Methylomagnum ishizawai: one gene and its partner. The protein of the gene in region 1 interacts with the protein of each later gene in a pairwise test. Links are inferred from orthologs where the notes say so. Each region holds a gene or a part of one and is shown in the gene's direction. Other genes may lie near its edges. The genes, in order: ftsL and ftsB.

Region 1 (3,249 bases):
GGGGTTTTTTGTTTCGTGGCGTCAGTTCCATCCACCTGGACGACAAGGGGCGCTTGGCCGTCCCCACCCGTTACCGGGCCGAATTGGACGAATGCTGCGACAACCAATTAGTCATCACAGTCGGCCTGGATAAGTGCCTGTTGCTCTACCCCCTCCCGGAATTCGAAGACATCGAACGCAAGCTCGTCCAACTCCCCGCCTTGAACCAACAGGCCAAACGATTGCAACGCTTACTGATCGGCCACGCCGCCGAGTGCCAACTGGATAGCCAAGGGCGGTGCTTGATCCCGGAACCTTTGCGTAGGTTCGCCCTGCTCGAAAAGCGCGTCGCCCTGATCGGCCAGGGCAACAAATTCGAGCTATGGGACGAGGACACCTGGAACCGCAGCCGCGACGAATGGATCGAGACGGAACGGCTCGGCGACAACGCGGATTTGCCGCCCGAACTCGGCACCTTGTCCTTGTGAGCGCCATGGATGCGCCGCACAGGCCGGTGATGTTGCGGGAAGCCGTGGCGGGGCTGGCCCCGGAGCGCGGCGGCTACTTCGTCGACGGCACCTTCGGGCGTGGCGGCCATACGACGGCGCTCCTGGCGCGGCTCGGCGACCAAGACCGCCTGCTCGCGTTGGACAAAGACCCGGACGCGCTGGCTTCGTCCGAAGCCCTGGCCTTGCGGGCCGATCCGCGCTTGGAATTGGTCCATGGCAGTTTCGCCCAACTCGCGGCATTCATCGCGGAGCGGGGCCGTCTTGGACAAGTGGCGGGTGTCCTCATGGACCTAGGGGTGTCCTCGCCCCAACTCGACGAGGCCGGGCGGGGCTTCAGCTTCATGCGTGATGGCCCGCTCGATATGCGGATGGACACGGGCCGGGGCATCACCGCCGCCGAATGGCTGGCCGATGTCTCCGAGAACGAACTGATACGGGTGTTGCGGGATTACGGCGAAGAACGCTATGCCCGGCGTATCGCCCAGGCCATCGTGGCGCGGCGTTCCAATCAGCCGCTCTCGACCACGGCGGAACTGGCCGGCCTGATCGCCGCCGCCGCGCCGACCCGTGAAAAGGGCAAACACCCGGCGACCCGGAGCTTCCAAGCCATCAGGATTCATATCAACCATGAACTCGAAGAACTCGAAGCGGGTTTGCGGCAAGCCTTGGAAATCTTGCGACCGGGGGGGCGCATGGCGGTGATTTCATTTCATTCCTTGGAAGACCGGATCGTGAAGCGCTTCATGCGCGACGAATCGCGAAATGGCGGCTCCACGCCGATGCCTTGGCCCGCGCCGGACGAACGCGCCCCGCGGCTGGCCCGGATCGGCAAAGCCATCCTACCCAGCGCCGAGGAAACCGCCGAAAATCCCAGGGCGCGCAGCGCGGTACTACGGATCGCCGAGCGGCTTTCCGCATGAGAACCCTGCTGGTACTGGTCGCCGTCGCCGTGGCCTCCGCCCTGGGCGTGGTGTACACGAAATACCGCTCGCGCATGTTGTTCGCCGAGGTCCAGCGGCTGGAGCAAGCCCTCGACGCCTACGACGAGGAATGGGGCCAATTGCAGTTGGAACAAAACACCTTCGCCGAGCACAGCCGCATCGAGAAAATGGCCCGCGCCCGCCTGGGCATGGTGCTGCCCGCCCGTGAATCGACCCTTTACATCAACCCTTAGACGAGTCGCGCCGACATGCGAATCATCCAACCGAACGTGGTGAAAGAAGACGATTACAGCGGTCGCTGGCGTTTTTTGCTGATGCTGATCCTGTGCGCCATGACCGTCTTGATCGGGCGGGCGGTGTTTTTGCAAGTGCTGGACCGGCAGTTCCTCAAGCAGCAAGGGGATTTGCGCCATGTCGGCATCCTGCCCGTGCCCGCCCACCGGGGCCGCATCATCGACCGCAACGGCGAATTGCTGGCGGTCAGCACCCCGGTGAAATCGATCTGGATCAACCCCAAGGAATTCCTCAAGGCCGAGGTCGCGCACGGGCAATTGAAGGCCCTGGCCGATCTGGTGGGCATGTCGGTCAAGGAGATTAAGCAGCGCGTCGGCCAGGACGACCACCGTGGTTTCGCCTACATCAAGCGGCGCATGAACCCGGAACTGGTCGATCAAGCCATGGCGCTGGGCATCCCCGGCGTTTACGACGAGCGCGAATACCGCCGCTATTACCCGACCGGCGAAGTAACCGCCCATCTGCTGGGTTTCACCGATATCGAAGACAAGGGCCAGGAAGGTATGGAACTCGGCTTCGACGCCTCGTTGCGCGGCACCGATGGCGCGAAACGCATCATCCGCGACGGCAAGCGCCGCATCATCGAAGACCTGGAAAACATCCGCCTGCCGGTGCCGGGGAAGGATTTGACCCTGAGCATCGACGAGCGCCTGCAATATCTGGCCTACCGCGAGCTGAAAAAAGCGGTCATGCAGCACCGCGCCCGCTCGGGCTCCCTGGTCTTGCTGGACAGCCAGACCGGCGAAGTCCTGGCCATGGTCAACCAGCCCTCCTACAACCCCAACAGCCGGGGCAAGCTCAAGGGCAATCCTTCCCGCAACCGGGCCATCACCGATTTGTACGAACCCGGCTCCACCATGAAACCTTTCGCCGTGGCCTGCGCCCTGGAACTCGGCCTGACCCATCCCAATACCGTCTATAGCACGGCGGGCGGACAATTGCGGGTCGGCCACAACATCGTCAAGGATGTCCATAGCTATGGCAGCCTGGACGTGACCGGCATTCTGCAAAAATCCAGCAACGTGGGCGTGACCAAGATCGCACTCAGCGTACCGCCCAAGAAATTCTGGGCCTTTTATAACAATCTGGGCTTCGGCCAGCCTTTAGACAGCGGTTTCCCCGGCGAAGCCCATGGCCGTTTGGCCGATTACCAAGGCTGGAACGCCTTCGAGCAAGCCACCCTGTCCTTCGGTTATGGCGTGTCCACCTCGACCGCGCAACTGGCCCGCGCCTATACCTCCCTGGCCAACGACGGCGTGATCCCCATGGTCAGCCTGCTCAAACGCGACACCCCGCCGGAAGCCCACCGCATCATGTCCGCCAAAACCGCCACCACGGTCCGCACCATGCTGGAAAGCGTGGTCTCCACCGGTGGCACCGCGCAAAAAGCCGCCATCCCCGGCTTCCGGGTCTCGGGCAAGACCGGCACCGTGAAGAAATCCGGTGCCCACGGCTACACCGAATCCTTATATATGTCCTTGTTCACGGGACTGGCCCCGTCCAGCAAGCCGCGTTTGGTGATGGTG
Region 2 (3,022 bases), 970 kb from region 1 along the record:
AAATCGTAGAAGTGAAAGCCCTCGAAGTCCTCGACTCCCGCGGCAACCCGACCGTGGCCGTGGATGTCGTCCTCGAATCCGGCGCTATCGGCACCTCCATGGTGCCGTCCGGAGCCTCCACCGGCTCCCGCGAAGCCATCGAACTGCGTGACGGCGACAAAGCCCGTTACCTGGGCAAGGGCGTGACCAAGGCGGTCGCCAACGTCAACGGTGAACTGCGCTCCGCCGTCTTGGGCCTCGACGCCGCCGACCAGGCCGGTCTCGACGCCAAGATGATCGAAGTCGATGGCACCGACAACAAGGGCCGCTTGGGCGCGAACGCCCTGCTCGGCATCTCCCTGGCCTCGGCCCGCGCCGCCGCCACCGAAGCCGGCAAACCCTTGTACGCCCATTTGCACCAGGGTGGCGACTGCGTCCTGCCGGTCCCGATGATGAACATCATCAACGGCGGCGCCCATGCCGACAACAGCGTGGACATGCAGGAGTTCATGATCCTGCCCGTGGGCGCCCCCAATTTCCGCGAAGCCATCCGCTACGGCGCGGAAGTGTTCCACGCCCTCAAGAAGGTGCTGGGCCAGCGCGGCCTCGCCACCGGCGTGGGCGACGAGGGCGGTTTCGCCCCCGACCTGCCGTCCAACGAAGCCGCCATCGAAGTCATCCTGGAAGCCATCGCCAACGCGGGCTACACCGCTGGCAAGGACATCTTCCTGGGGCTGGACTGCGCCGCCTCCGAATTCTACAAGGACGGCGTCTACGACCTCGCCTCCGAGGGCAAGAAGTACTCGTCCGGGGAATTCGCCGACTTCTTCGCCTCCTGGGTCGATAAGTACCCGATCATCAGCATCGAGGACGGCCTGGACGAGAGCGACTGGGCGGGTTGGAAAGTCCTGACCGAGAAACTCGGTTCGCGCATCCAGCTGGTGGGCGACGATTTGTTCGTGACCAACCCGAAAATCCTCAAGGAAGGCATCGACAAGGGCATCGCCAACTCCATCCTGATCAAGGTCAACCAGATCGGCACCTTGACCGAGACCCTGGAAGCCATCGCCATGGCCCAGGCGGCGGGCTACACCACCGTGATGTCGCACCGCTCCGGCGAAACCGAGGACAGCACCATCGCCGACCTCGCCGTCGCCGCCTCCACCGGCCAGATCAAGACCGGCTCCCTGAGCCGTTCCGACCGCATCGCCAAGTACAACCGCCTGCTGAAGATCGAGGCGGAACTGGGCGACAAGGCCGTCTACGCCGGCAAGAGCGCGTTCAAGCGGGCGTTCTAAGCTGAGATAAGGCCGGCACCGGCATGAAAAAGCTCATCATTTTTCTGCTGGTGCTGATCGCCTTGCTGCAATGGCGTTTGTGGTTCGGCGATGGCGGCATCTACGAATTGCACGAACTGCAAGCCCGTATCGAGCAACTCAAGGAGGAAGGCGACAAACTCCACGAGCGCAACGCCGCTCTCGAAGCCGATGTGAACGATTTGAAGGAAGGCACCGACGCCGTCGAGGAACGCGCCCGCCAGGAATTGGGCATGGTCAAGGAAGGCGAGACCTTCGTGCAGGTGTTCGAAAAGCCGCATCCCTTGCCGCCGCCGGAGAAGGCGGGCACCGCGATCAAACCGCCTGGCAAAGGGCGATAACCCGACCCCGTAGGAATGGCCTTCAGGCCGCGATCCAATCGCGTCCCGCAGTTCCCCCACCCTCGCGATGAGTATCCCCGAGTGAACACACCCCGTTTCTGGGCCGTCGTCCCCGCCGCCGGTGTCGGCAAGCGCATGGGCGCGGACGTGCCCAAGCAATATCTCGAAGTCCTGGGCCAACCCGTCCTGCAACACACCCTGGAACGGCTATTGAGCGTCGAAGCCTTTTCCGGCATCGTGGTCGCGCTGGGGCTTGAGGACGGCTATTGGCCCGACCTCCCTTGTTCCACCCACCCCAAAATCCGCCGCGCCCCCGGCGGCAAGGAACGCGCCGATTCGGTGCTGTCGGGACTCCGTAGCTTGGAAAACGAGGCCGATCCCGAGGATTGGGTCTTGGTCCACGACGCCGCCCGGCCCTGCCTCGCCCGAACCGATGTGGAAAAACTGATGGCGACGCTCAAGGACGACCCCGTCGGCGGCATCCTAGGGCTGCCGGTCAGCGATACTTTGAAAAGCGTGGACGCGGGCCAGATCACCAGCACCGTGGACCGCAGCCGGGTCTGGCGGGCGCTGACGCCGCAGATGTTCCGCTACGGCACGCTACGCGGGGCGTTGGAGGAAGCGGCGCTGAACGGCTGGGCCGTCACCGACGAAGCCAGCGCCATCGAACTCAAGGGTTTGCGTCCCAAGCTGGTTGAGGGACGGCCCGACAACCTCAAAATCACCCGGCCCGAGGATTTGCCCCTGGCCGTTTTTTATATGGAGCGGCAATGTTGCGAATAGGCCAGGGCTACGACGCCCACAAATTCAAGGCGGGCGACCACATCGTCATCGGCGGGGTCAAAATCCCCTTCATCCACGGCATGGCGGCGCATTCGGACGGCGATGTGGCCCTGCACGCGCTGTGCGACGCCCTGTTGGGCGCGGCGGCCCTAGGCGATATCGGCAAGCATTTCCCGGACACCGACGCCGCCTACAAAGGCATCGACAGCCGCATCCTGGTCCGCAACGTCATGGCCAAGCTCAAGGAATTGGGCTACGCGGTCGGCAATGTCGATGTCACCCTGGTGGCCCAAGCCCCCAAAATGGCCCCGCATATCCCCAAGATGCGCGAACACATCGCCGCCGACCTCGAAATCGGCGTGGACGCCGTCAATGTCAAGGCCACCACCACCGAAGGCATGGGTTTCGAGGGCCGGGGCGAAGGGATTTCGTCCTATGCCGTGGCCCTGCTGCACAAGGTACCTGTTTGATGGATATTCCCGCCCCCCTGCCCTACGCCCACGGCGGTCCCGTCGGCACCGCCACCCTGAAAGCCGCCCCGGAAGACTTCATCGTCGAGGAAATCCTGGGCTTCGAGCCTTCCGGCACGGGCGAACATGTATT

The links.
Region 2: the proteins of ftsL (region 1) and ftsB interact in binary tests that used the Escherichia coli proteins (3 or more experiments, as listed by UniProt). The link is inferred for Methylomagnum ishizawai from one-to-one orthologs.

Annotation. Positions count from the first base shown.
Region 1 is NZ_FXAM01000001.1:621,889-625,137, reverse strand. The notes cover bases 105-3,033. They hold ftsL (cell division protein FtsL), read left to right. Parts: upstream 105-1,404; coding sequence 1,405-1,662; downstream 1,663-3,033. Other genes in these bases: B9N93_RS02700 (peptidoglycan D,D-transpeptidase FtsI family protein), read left to right, coding at 1,678-3,033; rsmH (16S rRNA (cytosine(1402)-N(4))-methyltransferase RsmH), read left to right, coding at 473-1,408; mraZ (division/cell wall cluster transcriptional repressor MraZ), read left to right, coding at 105-467. Outside these bases: more of mraZ, read left to right, coding at 9-104; more of B9N93_RS02700, read left to right, coding at 3,034-3,249. UniProt on the Escherichia coli protein: Essential cell division protein. May link together the upstream cell division proteins, which are predominantly cytoplasmic, with the downstream cell division proteins, which are predominantly periplasmic.
Region 2 is NZ_FXAM01000001.1:1,595,634-1,598,655, reverse strand. Bases 267-2,968 are described here. They hold ftsB (cell division protein FtsB), read left to right. Parts: upstream 267-1,300; coding sequence 1,301-1,636; downstream 1,637-2,968. Other genes in these bases: truD (tRNA pseudouridine(13) synthase TruD), read left to right, coding at 2,889-2,968; ispF (2-C-methyl-D-erythritol 2,4-cyclodiphosphate synthase), read left to right, coding at 2,407-2,889; ispD (2-C-methyl-D-erythritol 4-phosphate cytidylyltransferase), read left to right, coding at 1,718-2,419; eno (phosphopyruvate hydratase), read left to right, coding at 267-1,277. In the rest of the region: more of eno, read left to right, coding at 1-266; more of truD, read left to right, coding at 2,969-3,022. UniProt on the Escherichia coli protein: Essential cell division protein. May link together the upstream cell division proteins, which are predominantly cytoplasmic, with the downstream cell division proteins, which are predominantly periplasmic.